Regions from separate parts of the Mesorhizobium sp. BR1-1-6 genome, predicted to be linked through region 3. Evidence: predicted binding sites of a transcription regulator. Region 3 holds the regulator's gene; each other region holds the start of a gene.
What was found. Region 3 encodes LexA, which represses DNA repair genes until DNA is damaged. Its sites were predicted from a motif close to TGTTCNNNNTGTGTTCNG; they were not measured.
Positions count from the first base shown of each region.

Region 1: a site for LexA is predicted at 1,351-1,368, ahead of LB545_RS10710 (2'-5' RNA ligase family protein). Genes of this name have one in related genera too.
Region 2: a site for LexA is predicted at 4,256-4,273, ahead of recA (recombinase RecA). Genes of this name have one in related genera too.

Region 1 is NZ_JAIUHZ010000004.1:156,328-162,323, forward strand. Features, by position in the region: gene LB545_RS10705 (fumarylacetoacetate hydrolase family protein) at 1-1,132, opposite strand, end outside; gene LB545_RS10710 (2'-5' RNA ligase family protein) at 1,407-2,039, shown strand; gene LB545_RS10715 (nuclear transport factor 2 family protein) at 2,170-2,523, shown strand; gene LB545_RS10720 (ArsC family reductase) at 2,747-3,100, shown strand; gene LB545_RS10725 (DUF488 domain-containing protein) at 3,287-3,640, opposite strand; gene LB545_RS10730 (aminopeptidase) at 3,664-4,920, opposite strand; gene LB545_RS10735 (LysR substrate-binding domain-containing protein) at 4,917-5,909, opposite strand.
Region 2 is NZ_JAIUHZ010000031.1:548-6,543, reverse strand. Features, by position in the region: gene alaS (alanine--tRNA ligase) at 131-2,797, opposite strand; gene recA (recombinase RecA) at 3,101-4,198, opposite strand; gene LB545_RS30000 (carbohydrate kinase family protein) at 4,481-5,425, shown strand; gene LB545_RS29995 (pseudouridine-5'-phosphate glycosidase) at 5,472-5,996, shown strand, end outside.
Region 3 is NZ_JAIUHZ010000010.1:74,778-80,773, reverse strand. Features, by position in the region: gene kynA (tryptophan 2,3-dioxygenase) at 1-389, shown strand, start outside; gene kynU (kynureninase) at 453-1,700, opposite strand; gene LB545_RS19680 (TetR/AcrR family transcriptional regulator) at 1,697-2,374, opposite strand; gene lexA (transcriptional repressor LexA) at 2,827-3,570, shown strand; gene LB545_RS19670 (ComEC/Rec2 family competence protein) at 3,564-5,996, opposite strand, start outside.

The DNA.
Region 1 (5,996 bases), on a different contig from region 3:
CGCGCATCAGATGGCTGGCGCCGTAGGTCCAGTGCGGGCAGTCCGGCGACAGTCGCACCCGGTTGACCAGCGCGCCGAATTTCTCCGACGAGATGGTGACGATGTCGCCGACCTTATGGGTAAACCCCTTGCCCTTCTCGCCGCGGTCCTTCGAAGGCACGAACATGGTGCCGAGATAGAGCGCCAGGCCGTCCGGGTACTGGTGATGCGCGCCCATGGCAGCCGCTACGAGCTCTTCGGGAGAGCGGCTGATCTCGGCCATCGAGCTCGCGCCCTCCAGCGAGAACCCGTCCTCACCTTCCACTTTCAGCCGGACCACGGCCCGCTTTACGTCGTCGATGGAGAACGTGCCGTCGAACAGGCGGATGAAGGGGCCGAGCGAGGCGGAGGCGTTGTTGTCCTTGGCCTTGCCGAGCAGCAGCGCGGAGCGCCCTTCGACATCGCGCAGATTTACGTCGTTGCCGATGGTGGCGCCGACGATCCTGCCGCTTGAGGCGGCGATCACGGCGATCTCCGGCTCCGGATTGTTCCAGGTCGAGACGGGATGCAGGCCGACATCGGCGCCGAAACCGACCGAGGCCATCGGCTGGCATTTGGTGAAGATCTCGGCATCGGGGCCGATGCCCACTTCCAGATATTGCGACCAGGCGCCGCGCGCGATGAGCTTGGCCTTGATCTCCATCGCTTCCGGCGAACCGGGCTTGAGCTTGGACAGATCGTGGCCGATCAGCCCGGCAATGTCGGCGCGGATGGCGTCGGCCTTTTCCGCCGAACCGCGCGCCTGTTCCTCGATGACGCGTTCCAAAAGGCTGACGACGAAGGTGACGCCCGAGGCCTTGATCGCCTGCAGGTCGACGGGGGAGATGAGATAGGGCCTTGCCGGATCACGCGCGGCCTCGAAACTGTTGGCCGCGATATCATCGAGCGAGCCGATCGGCTTGCCCTTGGCCGAGCGCACATAACCGGCCGGATCGGCCATCTCGCAGATATCGCGCACGGTCGGCGCCGTGCTCGACGTGATGTCGAAGACGGTGCCATCACGCACCGTGACCACCAGGGGATGCGAGGCGTCGCTGCTTCTGGCGCGCCCGACAAAAAGGCCTTCGGCGGGCAGATGCATCGGGTTTGTCATGCGTGCGGTCCTCTGATCATCAAAAATGCGGCTTGCTGGTTCGGCGCGGCACTTTCACCGGATTCCTGTCAAAGGTCTATCCCGTTTGTGGTGAGCCAGGCGCCATGTCTGCCGGCGTCGTCGGTGATTGGCGTACCGCAAGGAAGCACTCCTTCAGGGGTTGGATGCATGCGGCGGTGCGGGAGCCCCAACGCCTGCATCATTTTTCGGCTTGCGCTTGTTCTCGTTTTGTTCTAATATGCTCGCCCTGAGTCAATTGGCGGACGAGATCAGTATGAGTGGGCAACCCGCATTCGGAACCGCGAAGAACGGCCAGGCCTTTTTCCGATGGGAACAGGCCGGGAAGCATTTCCACCGGCTGTTCTTTGCCATCCTCGTCGGCAGCGCGATTGCTGGTCGTCTCGCGCGAAAGGCCATTGCCTTGAACCGTGAGTTCGGATTGCAAGGCTGGCTGGTTCCGGAAAATCACATCCACATCTCGCTTGTCGGCCTCGGCGACCATGAGGAGTATCCGCAAGAGCTGGCAGAGGCCGCCTGTCATATCGGATCGATGATCGTTGCGAAGCCCTTCGAGGTATCGTTCGATCGCCTGTCGGCTTTTGGCGGTGGTGCACTGGTCCTGCGCGGCAGCGATGGCAATCCGCCGCTGCAGAAATTCTGGCGTGATCTGACGGCGGTGATCTCGGACAGCCCGCTAAACCCCTTTCTCACCAGGTCCATCGAACCGCATGTTACATTGCTTCGTGATGAAGTGGGCGTTCCCAGCATTCGCGAGCGGTCGATCGATCCGATCGGCTGGACTGTCCGGGATTTTGTGCTGATCCACAGTCTCATTGGGAAGGGCGCCTACAAGCAGCCCGGACGTTGGCGGCTGACCGGCCAGGACGATGCACTGCCCGCCATGTGAGAGCCTGCATCGTCCTCGCATAGTCCGCGCGGTCCATCATCCTGACATGGCATGTCAGCTACCAGACGGCACGACGATGGCAGGCCGCCAACCTTTCCCTATTTGCAATGCGTCTGAACAGGAGGAACACATGACCAACACGGAAATTGCCAAGGATTTCACGGAGCTTCTCAAGCGCGGTGACTACGAAAGTGCTGCCGAGAAATACAATGCCGACGACATCGTCAGCTATGAGGCCATGGAGGGGCCGATGGCCGTCTGCCGCGGCAAGGACGCCGTCAAGCAGAAAGGCCAGTGGTGGCAGGAAAACAACGAAGTCCATGGCGGCTCGGTCGAGGGCCCTTATGTCAACGGCGACCAGTTCGCCGTGCGCTTTACATTTGACATAACGCCCAAGGCCACGGGCCAGCGTGTCACCATGGACGAGGTTGGCCTGTACACGGTCAAGAACGGCAAGATTGCCGAAGAGCGCTTCTATTATTGAGACGGGTTTCCGGCTGTCGGCACATTTCGCCGCATCCTGAGCGGCCAGGATCAGGATCATGTCCTGGCCGCTATACGACCTGATGCACATCGTCGTCACGGATCGGCGATCGCGCGCCCGCCATTGAAGAAACTTACTCTTCGATGGTTCTGCCGGGCCGCTGGCAAAGCGCGCCGGGGCTGCTTAATCTGCGGCCAGATTCGAAGTCCGGAAGGCACCTGTTTTGACGATCACCATGTACGGCATCACCACCTGCGACACGATCAGGAAGGCCCGCGTCTGGCTGGAGGGCCACGACGTGCCGTACCGGTTCCACGACTATCGGGCCGAAGGCATCGAGGCGGGCAGGCTGGATGGCTGGGTCCGCAAGCTCGGCTGGGAAAAGCTGCTCAATAAGGGCAGCACCACGTTCCGCGAGTTGCCGGACAAGGATAAGCAGGGCCTGGATGAAAAGAAGGCCAAGGCACTGATGCTGGCCAAGCCGACGATGATCAAACGGCCTGTGCTCGAGGTTGGCGACCGCATCCTGGTCGGGTTCAAGCCGGATGTTTATGAGGCGGCGGTGGTCGGGAAGTAGGGCGCGGTACACTCTCAGTTCGTCATCCTAGGGCGGAGCAAGGAGCGAAGCGACGCGGCGCAGACCCTAGGATCCATGCCGTGACTTTTGGGCGTCGCAGCCGTGCAGATTCCGCTCCGTTGCATTTCCGGACGGACGTCACGGCATGGATCCTCGGGTCAAGCCCGAGGATGACGAAGGGACAGGTCACTGTCCTCTCAGATACCCCGCCAGTACCACGGCATTGTTGTGCGCCTCGTCATGGGCGCCGTAGAGCAGCGTCACCTTGCCGTCGCGGAGCAGGGCGCGCAGTTGCGCCACGGCCTCGCCATTGCCTTCCAGTTCGGCACGATACCGCTTCTGGAACTCGGCCCATCGTTCGGGCTCGTGCCCGAACCACTTGCGCAAGTCGGTACTCGGCGCGATGTCCTTCAGCCATAGCGCCAGCGCGGCATGCTCCTTGCTGACGCCACGTGGCCAGACACGATCGACCAGGACCCGCTGCCCGTCATCGAGCGAGGGTGGTTCATACACCCGTTTGACCGCGATCTCGAAGGCCATCCGCTCTCCTTCGTGCGCTCCCGTCAGGCCCACTCGCCCTTGCGCATGACCGGCACGCGGCTGCCGGCTTTGCCGACGCCGTCGATGTCGATCTTGTCCGAGCCGATCATCCAGTCGATGTGGATGAAGCTCTTGTTGCCGCCGCGCTCCGCGATCTCGGCCTGGCTGAGCGAGGCGCCGTCGACGAAGCACTTCGAATAGCACTGGCCGAGCGCGATGTGGCAGGCGGCGTTTTCGTCGAACAGCGTGTTGAAGAACAACAGGCCGCTCGCCGAGATCGGCGAGGAATGCGGCACCAGCGCCACTTCGCCAAGCCGGCGTGCGCCCTCGTCGGTGTCCAGCACTTTCTTCAGCACGTCCTCGCCCTTCGAAGCCTTCGCCTCGACGATCCTGCCGCCCTCGAAACGCACCGAGATCTCGTCGATCAGCGTGCCCTGGTAGGAGAGCGGCTTGGTCGATGAAACATGGCCTTCCACCCGCCGTGCATGCGGCGTGGTGAAGACCTCCTCGGTCGGGATGTTGGGATTGCAGGTGACGCCGTTCTTGGCGGTGGAGGCGCCGCCCATCCATTCATGGCCGTCGGCCAGCCCGACCGTCAGGTCGGTGCCCGGCCCGGTGAAATGAAGCGAATGGAAATTATGGCCGTTGAGCCATTCGGTGCGGCTGCGTAGGGCCGCATTGTGCGCCTTCCAGTTGCCGATCGGATCTTCCACGTCCACCCGCGACGCGGCGAAGATGGCGTCGGCGAGCTTGGCCACCGCAACGTCGTCGGCATCATCGGGGAAGACCTGCTTGGCCCAGGCGAGATCGGGATAGGCGACGATGTTCCAGTTGATGTCGAAGCCGGTGATCTTCTCCAACGCCGGCTGGTAGGCCATCGAATTGGCCTTGTTGGCGCGCGCCACTTTCGCCGGGTCCTGCGCCGACAAAAGCGAGGGATCCTCGCCGCGCACGGCAAGTCGCGCCGCATTGTTGGAGAAGGCTTTGGCCATGCCTTCATAGAGCCAGCCGGCGGCGCGGTCGAAGCCGGCGTCCGCGCCATAACGAAAGCGCGCCAGCGTGATCTCGTCATCGTTGAAGATCGGCGTCACCAGCCCCGCGCCGGCCTTGTAGGCATGCTCGACGATGCGCCGGGTCAGCGGCAGCGCGGCGATGGAGGAGGTCAGCACCAGGTCCTGCCCGGGCTGCAATTGCAGCCCCACTTTGATGGCGACTTCGGCCAGCCTGTCGAGCTTCACCGGGTCGATCGTTGCGGAAACGCCGCGCGAATGTGTGGTCATGATCCTGCCTGCCGTAGTTTGATGTCGGACTCTACATAGACCGGCGCCACGGTGCTTTCCACCGTGATCGCGTCGCTCGTGCCCGTCTTCGCGGAGCCGAACCGCGCCATCGTCGCCTCGATCTCTTCCCTGATCCAGAGCTTGAAATCCCGGACCTTGCGGCTTTCGGCCTTGGCGGCGGAGGTCACCAGCCAATAGCCAAGCCCGCTCTGGGCGCGGATCCCGAACGGCGCGACGAGCCGCCCGTCGGCCAGCGCGTCGGCGGCGAGCAACTGCCAGCCCAGCATCACGCCATGGCCGGCAATCGCCGATTCCAGGCAAAGCATCGGATCGGTGAAGCGCGCGCCCTTCAGGAAGGTGACGGGTTCGACACCGGCCGCGGCGAACCAGCTTTCCCAGTTGATCATCGCCCGTTCGTCGGTGATCGCGCAGGTCTGGGCAAGGTCTTCGATCGATTTCAGTTTCTTCGCTATCGAGGGCGCGCAGACCGGGAACACCTCTTGTGCCAAAAGCAACTCCGCCTTGCTGCCCGGCCATGTGCCGTCGCCAAGCCGGATGGCGATATCGATATCGGAATGGTCGAGGTCGGCCAGCCGCACCGAGGCGTCGATGCGCAACAGCACGTTGGGATGCCGGGTGAAGTGATGCGACAGCCGCGGCAGCAGCCATTTCGAGGCGAATGCCGGCGCCACGGAAACCACCAGCGTGCATTGTCGCGCCTCGTCGGCCAGCGCCACGGCCTGGGTGAGCTCGCGGAAACCCGCGCCGAGGCGCATCGCGAACATGGCGCCGAATTCGGTCAGGACCAGCCCCTTGGTCGTTCGCTCGAACACGGCCTGGCCGAGCTGCTGCTCCACGCGCTTTATCTGCTGGCTAACGGCGCTGGCCGAAACGTTGAGTTCGCCGGCGGCCGCGGCGAGCGAGCCGAGACGGGCGACGGTCTCCACGGCGCGAAGGCCGTTGAGGTGGACGCGGTTGAGCATGGCCATTGAGTTTTTCTAAACCAGCGGGGCTGAAATCTCAATTGAAAGTGATGCCGAAAACGCAGACTTTATTCACGGGACAGGCCTGCGGAG
Region 2 (5,996 bases), on a different contig from region 3:
CGATATTCGATTCAGGTCAACGATTTCGCGGACAGCCGATCATTGATGTCGCGCCGCCCATCATGAGGGGCCGCGCGACCTCGAAGGGAAGCAACCGGCCTGGAGCGTTGCCCCCCAATTCTGCAATGAATCACGCCGCCTCCAGCGCCGCCCTCACCGCAGCAATCGCGTCGTCGGCCTTCGAGGCATCGGGGCCACCGGCCTGCGCCATGTCGGGCCGGCCGCCGCCGCCCTGCCCGCCGAGGGCGGCGGAGGCGACACGCACCAGGTCGACGGCGCTGAAACGGCCGACGAGATCATCGGTGACGGCGACCACGACGCTCGCTTTGTTGTCCTCGCCCGCACCGACGAACACGACCACGCCGGAGCCGAGCGAGCTTTTGCCGGCGTCGGCGAGCGGCTTCAGATCCTTCGGCGAGACACCGGAAACCGACTTGCCGAGGAAGCCGACGCCCGCGACGGTCTCGTTGGCGGCCGGCGCGTCAGCGGGCGACCCGCCGCCCAGCGCCAGCTTCTTGCGCGCTTCGGTGAGCTCCTTCTCGAGCTTCTTGCGCTCTTCGAGCAGGGCTTCAACACGCGCCGGCACGTCGGCGGGCGAGATTTTCAGTGTTGCCGCGGCCGCCTTCAGCCGCCGGTCCTGTTCGTCGAGATGCTTGCGCGCGGCCTCGCCCGTCAGCGCCTCGATGCGGCGCACGCCTGCGGCGACGGCGCTGTCGGACACGACGCGCACCAGGCCGATGTCACCGGTTGCCCTGACATGCGTGCCGCCGCAAAGCTCGACCGAATAGGGGCGGTTGGCCTTGGCGCCATGTAGGCCCGTGCCCATAGACACGACGCGCACCTCATCGCCGTATTTCTCGCCGAACAGCGCCATGGCGCCTTCGGCAATGGCATCGTCGACCGACATCAGGCGCGTGATCACCGGGCTGTTCTGCACCACGATCTCATTGGCCATGCGCTCGACCTCCTCGAGTTCCGAGGGCGAGATGGGCTTGTTGTGCGAGATGTCGAAGCGCAGGCGCTCGGGCGCGACCAGCGAACCCTTCTGTGCGACATGGGTGCCCAGCACCTCGCGCAGCGCCTCATGGATCAGATGCGTCGCGGAATGGTTCGCGCGGAGCCTGGAGCGCCTCGCATGGTCAACCTTCAGCTCGACGGCGGCACCCGTCCTGGCAGTGCCGCTGACCACCTTGCCGAGATGCACGAACAGCCCGTCGGCCTTCTTCTGCGTATCGGAAATCTCGATCGAGAAGCCTTCGCCTGAAATGGTTCCGGTGTCGCCCATCTGGCCGCCGGATTCGGCATAGAACGGCGTCTGGTTGACGACTACGGCTACCGCTTCGCCCTTGCCGGCGCTGTCGACGGTCTTGCCGTCGCGGACAAGCGCCTGGATAATGCCTTCCGCCTGCTCGGTCTCGTAGCCGAGGAATTCGGTAGCGCCGGATTTTTCGCGCACCGGGAACCAGACCGCTTCGGTCGCCGCCTCGCCGGAGCCCGCCCAGTGCTTACGCGCCTCTGCCTTCTGCTGCTCCATCGCATTGGTGAAGCCGGCAAGATCGACCGAGATGTTGCGCTGGCGCAGCGCATCCTGCGTCAGGTCGAGCGGGAAGCCATAGGTGTCGTAAAGCTTGAAGGCCGTCTCGCCGTCCAGCATGTCGCCGGCGCCGAGCTTTTCCGTCGCCTCCGACAGCAAACCGAGGCCACGCACCAGTGTCTTGCGGAACCTGGTCTCTTCAAGCTTCAGCGTCTCGGTGATCAGCTGTTCGCCGCGCACCAGTTCCGGATAGGCCTGACCCATCTCGCGAACCAGCGCCGGCACCAGCTTCCACACCAGCGGCTCGTTCGCACCGAGCAATTGCGCATGCCGCATGGCGCGGCGCATGATGCGGCGCAGCACATAGCCGCGGCCTTCGTTCGATGGCAGCACGCCGTCTGCGACCAGGAACGAGGACGAGCGCAGGTGATCGGCTATGACGCGATAGGATGCGACGGTCTCGGCGTCGGGACCGCGGCCGAGCGCGGACGACGCCGCATCGATCAGATGGCGGAACAGGTCGGTCTCAAACACGCTTTCCGCGCCTTGCAGGATGGAGGCCATGCGCTCCAGGCCCATGCCGGTGTCGATCGACGGGCGCGGCAGGTCGATGCGCTCGTCCTTCGTCACCTGCTCGTACTGCATGAACACCAGGTTCCAGAATTCCAGGAACCGGTCGCCATCCTCCTCCGGGGTGCCGGGCGGACCGCCCCAGATGTGCTCGCCGCGATCGATGAAAATTTCCGAGCATGGCCCGCACGGCCCGGTGTCGCCCATCGCCCAGAAATTGTCGGAGGTCGGGATGCGGATGATGCGATCATCGGAAAAACCGGCGATCTTCTTCCAGAAGCCGGCCGCCTCGTCGTCGGTGTGATAGACGGTGACGAGCAGCTTGTCCTTCTTCAGCCCGAACTCCCTGGTGATGAGGTTCCAGGCCAACTCGATGGCGCGCTCCTTGAAATAGTCGCCGAAGGAGAAATTGCCGAGCATCTCGAAGAAGGTCAGGTGGCGCGCGGTGTAGCCGACATTGTCGAGGTCGTTGTGCTTGCCGCCGGCGCGAACGCTTTTCTGGGCGGTCGTGGCACGCGAATAGGGCCGCTTCTCCAGGCCGGTGAAGACGTTCTTGAACTGCACCATGCCGGCATTGGTGAACATCAGCGTCGGATCGTTGCGCGGCACAAGCGGGCTCGACGCCACGACCTCGTGACCCTCCTTGCGGAAATAGTCGAGAAATGTCGACCGGATCTCGTTCACGCCACTCATGAATGCTGCCTTTTCGAGAGAGCCGCCGGCCGGACCGGCGGAAAATGGGCTCTGCTTTAGAAGATGGAGCTGGCCTTTTAGCCGCCGCTTGGCACCCTGTCCAGAAACACGCAAGCTGGCCAATTCGCGGTTCGCCAGCCGCTCAAAACGCAAACCGCCGGCACGGGGCCGGCGGTTCGAAACGCAATACTACAGAACTCGATTACATAAGCTCAAATTGATGAACCGGGATTATGGCCGAACTCGGGCCGTAAACCGAACGCTAGATCGCGCCAGCGAACGCTAGATCGTGCCGGCGAACGCTTACATCGCGCCGGCTTCATCCTCGAACCCATCATCGCCACCTTCGGAGCCGCCATTCTCAAGGAATTTCTCGGCGATCAGTCCGGCGTTCTGCCTGAGCGCAAGTTCGATCTCGCGCGCCGTATCGGGATTGTCGCGCAGGAACAGCTTCGCGTTCTCGCGGCCCTGGCCGAGACGCTGCGAATTGTAAGAGAACCAGGCGCCCGACTTCTCGACCACGCCGGCCTTGACGCCGAGATCGACCAGCTCGCCTGTCTTCGACACGCCTTCGCCGTACATGATGTCGAACTCGACCACCTTGAAGGGCGGCGCCAGCTTGTTCTTGACCACCTTGACGCGGGTCTGGTTGCCGACGACCTCGTCGCGGTCCTTGACCGAGCCGATGCGGCGGATATCGAGACGCACCGAGGCGTAAAATTTCAGCGCATTGCCGCCGGTGGTGGTTTCGGGCGAGCCGAACATGACGCCGATCTTCATGCGGATCTGGTTGATGAAGATGACCATGGTGTTGGAGCGCGAGATCGAGGCGGTCAGCTTGCGCAGCGCCTGGCTCATCAGGCGGGCCTGCAGGCCGGGCAGCGAATCGCCCATCTCGCCCTCGATTTCGGCGCGCGGCGTCAGCGCCGCGACCGAATCGACCACCAGCACATCGATGGCGCCGGAGCGCACCAGCGTATCGCAGATCTCAAGCGCCTGCTCGCCAGTGTCAGGCTGCGAGATCAGGAGGTTTTCGAGATCAACGCCGAGCTTGCGGGCATAGACCGGATCGAGCGCATGCTCGGCATCGACGAAGGCGCAGATGCCGCCCTTCTTCTGGGCTTCCGCCACCGTGTGCAGCGCCAGCGTCGTCTTACCCGAGCTTTCCGGCCCGTAGATCTCGATGATGCGGCCGCGCGGCAGGCCGCCGACGCCAAGCGCGATGTCGAGGCCGAGCGAGCCGGTCGGCACGGTTTCGATCTCGACGACCTGCTCGTTCGCGCCGAGCCGCATGATCGAGCCCTTGCCGAAAGCCCGCTCGATTTGCGACAGCGCCGCATCCAGAGCCTTTGATTTGTCCACTGCCTTATCCTCTACAAGCCGCAAGCTGTTCTGAGCCATGATACATCACCCCGTAGTCGTCAATGAAGGCCGGACAATCCGTAATCCTTGGTTATTTGTACCTTTTTTGTTCTCATTTGGCAAGAGGGATCAAGCATTTGAAAAATAAGCAACATCCTGATTTGTTCTTTTTTTGTCTCACGATTCGGCTCCAGCATGACCCGAATATTGGGCCAGGCTGGTTCGCCGTGCCGGCCTCACGAATCGCTGGTTGTTGCCTGCGAAGCTCCGTCGCACAGCATGGCGCTTGTGCGTGACCGCCAACAAAGGTCATATCGGCGCATGGTGAGATCTCCAAGAGTCCTGGCGGTGGGCGGCGCCCATATCGACAGGCGCGGCCAGGTGTCCGGCGCTTACGTGCCGGCTGCCTCCAACCCGGGCACGATGCGCGAGGACGTTGGCGGCGGCGTCTTCAACGCATTGCGCAGCACGGTGCGGCGAGGCGTCTCGGGCTCGTTGCTGTCGGTGCGCGGCGGTGATGCCGCCGCCGACACGGTTTCGCGCGCCATCGCCGAAGCAGGCATTGCCGACCTGTCCGCGGTGTTCCTCGACCGCACGACGCCGAGCTATACGGCGCTGATCGACCGCGAGGGCGAACTGCTCGTCGGCTTTGCCGACATGGCGCTTTATGAACTGGCATTTGCAAAGCAGATCCGCCGCTCCAGGGTGAGGGAGGAGATCGCCGCCGCAGATGCCGTCCTGTGCGACGCCAATCTGCCATCGGCGGCTCTGGAGCGGCTGGTGTCGCTTGCCGCCGGCAAGCCCGTGTTCGCCATTGCCATTTCACCGGCCAAGGTCGTGCGCTTGACACCGGTGCTCGGCGGCCTGGCCGTCGCCTTCATGAACAGGCGCGAGGCGGTGGCGCTTGCCGGACTTGACGATGCCGCCTCTCAAAAGACTATCCTCGACGGGCTGAGAAGCGCCGGCCTCGACAGCGCGGTGGTCACGGCGGGCGGCGGCCCGGTGCTGGGCTTCGACCGCGACGGCAGCTTTGCCGTCGTCCCGCCCCCTCCAAGAAAGGTCGTGGACGTCACCGGCGCCGGCGATGCGCTTGCCGGCGCGACGGTCGCCGCCCTGTTGCGCGGCATGCCCTTGCGCGCGGCGTTGCGCGAGGGCGTCGCCGCCGCGACGCTGGCTATTGAAAGCGCGGGCGCCGTTCCCGATTTCACCACGGCGACTTTCGCGCAAGCGCTGGCTCTTGTGCCCGAAGAGCAGGAAATGGCATGAGACCGGCATCCGAAAGGATGCGCCGCACTTCGGATTGGAGATCCAGATGACCCCAGACACCGCCCGCCCCTTCATCGATGTCCACGCGCCGGTGGCGCAAGCCTTGGCCGCCGGGAAGCCCGTGGTTGCGCTGGAAAGCACCATCATAACCCATGGCATGCCCTACCCCGACAATGGCGCCATGGCGGCCGACGTGGAAAGGATCATTGCGGACGGCGGCGCGGTGCCGGCGACGATCGCCGTGGTGGCGGGCCGCATCAAGATCGGCCTCTCCGACGGAGAACGCGAATCGCTCGCCATGACCGGCGACGCCATGAAGCTCTCTCGCGCCGATCTCGGCTTCGCCGTCGCGCAAGGGCGCACCGGCGGCACCACGGTTGCCGCCACAATGATCGCCGCGCATATGGTTGGGATAAAGGTGTTCGCCACCGGCGGCATCGGCGGCGTGCACAAGGGCGCCGAAAAAAGCTTCGACATTTCGGCTGATCTCGATGAGCTGGCGCGCACGCCCGTCATCGTCGTCTCGGCTGGGGCCAAGGCCATCCTCGACATCGAAAAGACGCTGGAGGTG
Region 3 (5,996 bases):
ACCTCAGCGAGAAACTGGAGGCGATCCTGGCGCAACCGTCGCTCTACGACGAGGCGCTGCTGCTGCTCGCCCGTAACGGCTTCGACATCGGTGCCGACGCAAGGCGTACGGACTGGCGCGAAACGCGGACCGAGAACGAAGAGGTCCTTGTCGCCTGGCAGATCATCTACCGCGACCCGCAGCGCTACTGGATGTTCTACGAACTCGCCGAGAAGCTGGTCGATTTCGAGGATTATTTCCGCCGTTGGCGCTTCAACCACGTCACCACGGTCGAGCGCATCATCGGTATGAAGCGCGGCACCGGCGGCACATCGGGCGCGTCCTACCTGAAGAAGATGCTGGAGGTGGAGTTGTTCCCGGAGCTGTGGAAGGTCCGCACCCGGCTCTGACGTAGCTTTGCCGACTGCATATCGTTATCCCGAACCCACTGCGCTTTTCTGAGCGACAGGCTCTTAAGTCACCGCCGCCTTGACGGCGAAACGCGCCTCCTGCCACGCGTCCGTGCGCAAAATGTCTTCCAGCACCTCGACAGCCTGCCAGACATCGACATAGCCGACATAAAGCGGCGTAAAGCCGAAGCGAATCGTGGATGGCGCGCGGAAATCGCCGATCACGCCGCGCTCGATCAAGGCCCGCATCACCTGATAGCCATGCGGGTGGAGGAACGAAACCTGGCTGCCGCGCTCATTGCCATCGCGCGGGCTTTCGAGTTCGAGGCCGTAGGCGCCGCATTTTGCCTCGACCAGTTGGATGAACAGATCGGTCAACGCCATGCTCTTCCTGCGCACCTCTGCCATGTCGACGTCGTTCCAGACATCGAGCGCCCCTTTGAGCGCGCGCATCGACAGCACAGGCTGCGTGCCGCAGAGAAACCGGCGGATGCCTGTGCCGGCAGCAAAACCCTGTTCGAAGGCGAATGGCCGCGCATGGCCCCACCAGCCGCTGAGCGGCTGGCGGACATCGCCATGGTGGCGCTCGGCCGCGTAGATGAAGGCCGGGGCACCCGGGCCGCCATTGAGATATTTGTAGGTGCAGCCAACGGCGAAATCGGCATTCGAACGGTCGAGCTCGACGGGCAAGGCGCCGGCGGTATGGCAGAGATCCCAGACGATCAGCGCGCCGGCATCATGTGCCGTCCGCGTCAGCGCGGCCATGTCGCGCAACTGCCCGGATTTGTAGTTGACGTGGTTGACCAGGATGACCGCGACCCGCTCGTCGATCAGTTCTTCTATGGTCGGCGCATCGACACCCTCGAGCCGCAGCACCGTGCCCGGCCGCGTCGAGGCAACGCCTTCGGCCATATAGAGATCGGTCGGAAAGCTGTCCCCCTCGGCGACGATGACTGACCTGTCCGGCCGCATCCCGAGTGCCGCATGCAGCACCTTGTAGATGTTGATCGAGGTGGTATCGCAGACCACCGTCTGGCCGGCGGCGGCCCCGATCAGGCGCCCGAGTTGGTCGCCGAGTTCGACCGGCATGTCGAACCAGCCGGCGGTGTTCCAGGCGCGGATGAGATCCTGCGCCCACTCCTGCGTGGCGGCCTTCTGCAGCTCGCCGAACACGGCGGGCGAAGCGGCGCCCAGCGAATTGCCGTCTAGATAGATCACCCCCTGGGGCAAGGTGAAGCGGTCACGCATGGCACGCAGCGGATCCGCGGTGTCCATTGCCTTGATCGCTGCGAGATCGGGAATTTTGCTCATGGTCGCGATGTTCCTCGGTGAGAAGAGCGCCCTGGAAACGGGCCGGCTGTTTTGCCGCCCGGGCAAGGGCTGGCCGCATAGAGGCTCAAGAACAGGGTGAACGCCCGGTTCGATCTTTGCTCGATTTCCGCCCGAGGCAGTTCCTCGAGCACCCCAACGATCCGGCGAACCTGGAGATCGCCGATCAAAAGACTGATGTAGATGTCGGCGGCTTCGGCAGGATCGTCACAGGCGATCAGGCCGGCCCGACTTGCGGTTCGAAGCAGGTCGCCAACAAGCGGCATTATGGTATTGCGGCCGAATTGCGCGATCGATTGGCCAAGCGTGCCTGTATCGTTGACGTCGCCGGCCGCGGCGCGATTGAGCGCCACCGCCTTGTCGCCCGTCACGAGGGTCAGCAGGACTGGCCCGAGCAAGTTCAGGGTTTCGAGCGGATCGCGCGCCCGGTGAAGGGCGTCCTCCAGCAGCTTCCTTGCCTCTCCCGCATTGGCTTCGATCAAGGATCGAAACAGGGTCTGCTTGTTGCCGTACCAGTTGTAGAGGGTTTCGTTCGAGGCCGATGCCCGCTTGGCGATAGCAAGCAGGGAGGCGCTCTTGTAGCCGGTTTCCCGGAGCACCGCATAGGCGGCCTCCTCTATCCGTTCGCGTCGCGCGGCCTGCTTCGGCGTGGTCATTGGTGTTCCTCTTCGAAAACCGTACATTATTATACGGTTTCGTCAAGCGAACGAACGAACGCAGCCCGTCGCGACCAGTGGTGGTGTCTGGCCGTTTTCCGGCGGAAGTTGGCATTTTGGTTTCGTTTCGTTCACGAGCCGCAGGGGTTTCTAATCCGCCCAAACGCACCCCGCACCTGCCGGTCACCCAGCTTGCAGGCTTGTGCCAAGAGTGGAGACCGGTCGGGCCACAGGCCATTAACCAAAATAGTTTCAAAGGGCCCGGGAGCGCATTGACGACGGACCGCGCTGGCAGGATGCTGGCTGCGGGAGGGCATTTCGTTTCCGTCGCCTTAACAAATTCATTAAACTTTAAATGGTTGCGGAACACAACTGGAACAGATAGGGTTTGTTCTGGGTTTGTTTTCTGATTCTGGTTCCAGACCCTTCGTGCAATGCCTTTGGGGGCCGCCATGCTCACGCGCAAGCAACATGAACTCTTGATGTTCATCCATGAACGGCTGAAGGAAAGCGGCATTCCGCCGTCCTTCGACGAGATGAAGGAAGCGCTGGACCTCGCCTCCAAGTCGGGAATTCATCGGCTGATCACGGCGTTGGAGGAGCGCGGCTTCATTCGCCGCCTGCCCAACCGGGCGCGCGCGCTGGAGGTGCTGCGCCTGCCGGACTCGATCGCGCCGGGTCTTAACGCGGCAAAGAAGTTCTCCCCGAGCGTCATCCAGGGCAGCCTCGGACAGGGCAGCAGCCCTAGCCGGCAGATCAAGCCGGCGACGTCTTCGCGTCTGCCCGCTGTCGGCAATGACGACGACGCTGTTTCAGCGGTGTCGATCCCGGTCATGGGTCGCATCGCAGCGGGTGTGCCGATCGATGCCATCCAGCATCAGACGCATTCCATTTCAGTGCCGCCTGACATGATCATGGGCGGCGAACACTATGCGCTGGAGGTCAAGGGCGATTCGATGATCGAGGCCGGCATTTTCGACGGCGACACGGTCATCATCCGCAATGCCGACACCGCAAGTCCTGGCGAGATCATCGTGGCCCTGGTGGACGAGGAGGAAGCAACGCTGAAGCGCTTCCGCCGAAAGGGTGCTTCGATTGCGCTCGAGGCTGCCAATCCGGCCTATGAAACACGTATTTTCGGACCGGACAGGGTCAAGGTGCAAGGCAAGCTGGTCGGGCTGATCAGGCGCTACTGAGCGGGCTCGGCGGTGGGCTTTTCGGGTTTGCGGTAAGGCGGCAATCCCCTTGCTTCGCGTGAGAATTTTCGCTGTTCATGCCAGGGCCGATATGGCCGGTCGACGGCAAAGCTGACCAGCGCCGGTGCCGTCGCCGATTGCCGGTCGAAGAAGACGGCGGCGCTTCCCTTGCGAGCGAGCTGCCGCTTGGTGATGACGAGAACCAGCGGATTGTGGCAGGGATCGTAGCCCGCGGGGTCGTTGATGACGATCAGATCCGCATAGGAGCAGGCCCTCCAGGCGTCCTTGCGATCCTCCACCTGCGCGATGATCGCCCCCGAGGTATGCCGGGCCATGCACAGGCCCGTGAAGCAATAGAAAGGCGCTCCCGCCGGAAGTTGCGCGGGATCGAAGATGTCGAACTGTCGGTCTCCGCTGTCGAACAGTTCCGGCGCAACGATGGTTTCGGACTTCAGCGCGCGTTTCCAATTATCGACGGTGAATTCGTTCGGGCGCGCCCGGTTGATCGCGAGCTCGCCGCCGCCGATCGGCAACGCCACCAGGCGGGCATCCTCCGAAATCAGCACGTCCGGCGTGCGCGTGTCCGAGACGGTCAACAGGCCGGCGAGCGCGAAGGGAAGTGCCGTCAGCCGCAGCCATGTCGTGGCCATCGTCGCGATGACCAGGGCGATCGCCACCAGAAGGACGGATTGCTGCGAAATCAACCCGACCGCGTCGACCGGCGAGCGTTGCGAGATCCATCCTGATATGGCGATCATCGCGGTCAGTCCCTTGCCCATCAGATAAAGGGATGGTCCATCGAACCCGAACGGCATCAGCAGCGCGCTGGCAACCGCAAGGAACATCACGACAGAAACGATCGGCATGACGGCAAGATTGGCGAACAGGCTGAGCGGCGACACGCGCTGGAAATGCCAGATGGCGAAAAGCGCCGTGGCGCTTCCCGCGATAATCGAGGTCATCGCCAGCCCACCTGTCGCCAGCAGCAATTTTCGCGTCAGCAGGCCAGGCAAGGTCCGTTGCGGCGGCGGGGTCCGCGCTTTGTCGGCTTTGCGATCCGACCAGCCGGCATAGGCGCCGACCAGGGCCGCGGTGGCGGCGAACGACATCTGGAAGCTCGGCCCTACCACCTCGTGCGGCGACACCACGATGACGGCGATCGCCGAAATAGCCAGATTGCGCATGGTGAGTGCCGCCCGATCGAACAGAACGGCGATCAGCATCACCGCCAGCATGATGAAGCTGCGTTCGGCGGCGACAACGACGCCCGAAATGACGAGGTAGGCGGCGATCGAGAAAAGTGCCGCCGCGGCCGCGTATTTCTTGACCGGCCGACGGGAGGAAAAGTTCGGAAACAGCGCGAAGCCGCCACGCAGCAGACCCATGACGGTGCCGGCGACCAGCGCCATGTGCAGCCCGGAAATTGAGATGATGTGGTAGATGCCGGTGCGTCGCATCGCTTCATTGATCTCGTCGGGAATCCCGGCGCGAACACCCACGATCAGCGCCGCGGCGATCTCGCCCTCGGCGCCGCCGATGCTGCCCCTGATATGGTCGGCAATGCTTTCGCGAGCACTCTCGATGGCGGCTGAGAGGGCGGCCCACAACGGCCTGTCATCGGCTGAGACGATTTTGGGGTTGCCGAGAAAGAAGCCGCTGGCGCCTATGCCGGCGAAGTAGCTGTCGAAGGAAAAGTCGTAGCTGTCCGGCCGCACCGGCCCGGTCGGCGGCAACAGCCTGGCATAGCCGGTCACGAGGGAGCCGGCCGTCACTTCAGCCGGCACCTTGCGCGCCGAAAGGCGAACGCGCTCGGGCGCGTAGCGTAGTTTCGGCCGCGCGGTCGATGTCACATCGATGGTCAGCCGGATGCGCCCGGTCTCCATCTGGTCGACCGAAACGACGCGGCCGGTGATTTGCGTGGAGATTTCCGAGCCCAGCATCCGCGTTCCCGCTCGCCACGTCTCGACTTTGCCGGCGAGCATGCCGAGCGCGCACAACAGCGCCGCCATGAAGCACAGATGCGTTTTCGGCCATGAGCGTGAAACGAGCGCGCACAGCGACATCAGGATCGCGACCGCGACAGGCTTGGCAAAGCCCGGCTCCGCCGCCAACGAAAAATACGCAATCGATCCGCACGCCAGGAACACCGGGACGAGCAGGAAGCCTATGCCCCGATCGAGTTCGAGCTCGGACGCTCTGGCCACGCCGTTGCGCAGACGAGGCCACGAGGCACGGCCGAACTCACGGCGCAGGCGCTCGGCCGCGCCGGCTGCGGGAATGCCGGGCGGCGTGGAAACATCCGCCGGCGGCGACTTGCCCGGCTGCTGTAGGGGCGGCAACGCCAGCGGCAATGAGGCGGGCGCGGGCATGGCAAAAAGAGAGCGTTCGCTGACGCCGGCAACGACGTCCTCGCCTTCCTCCGCGCC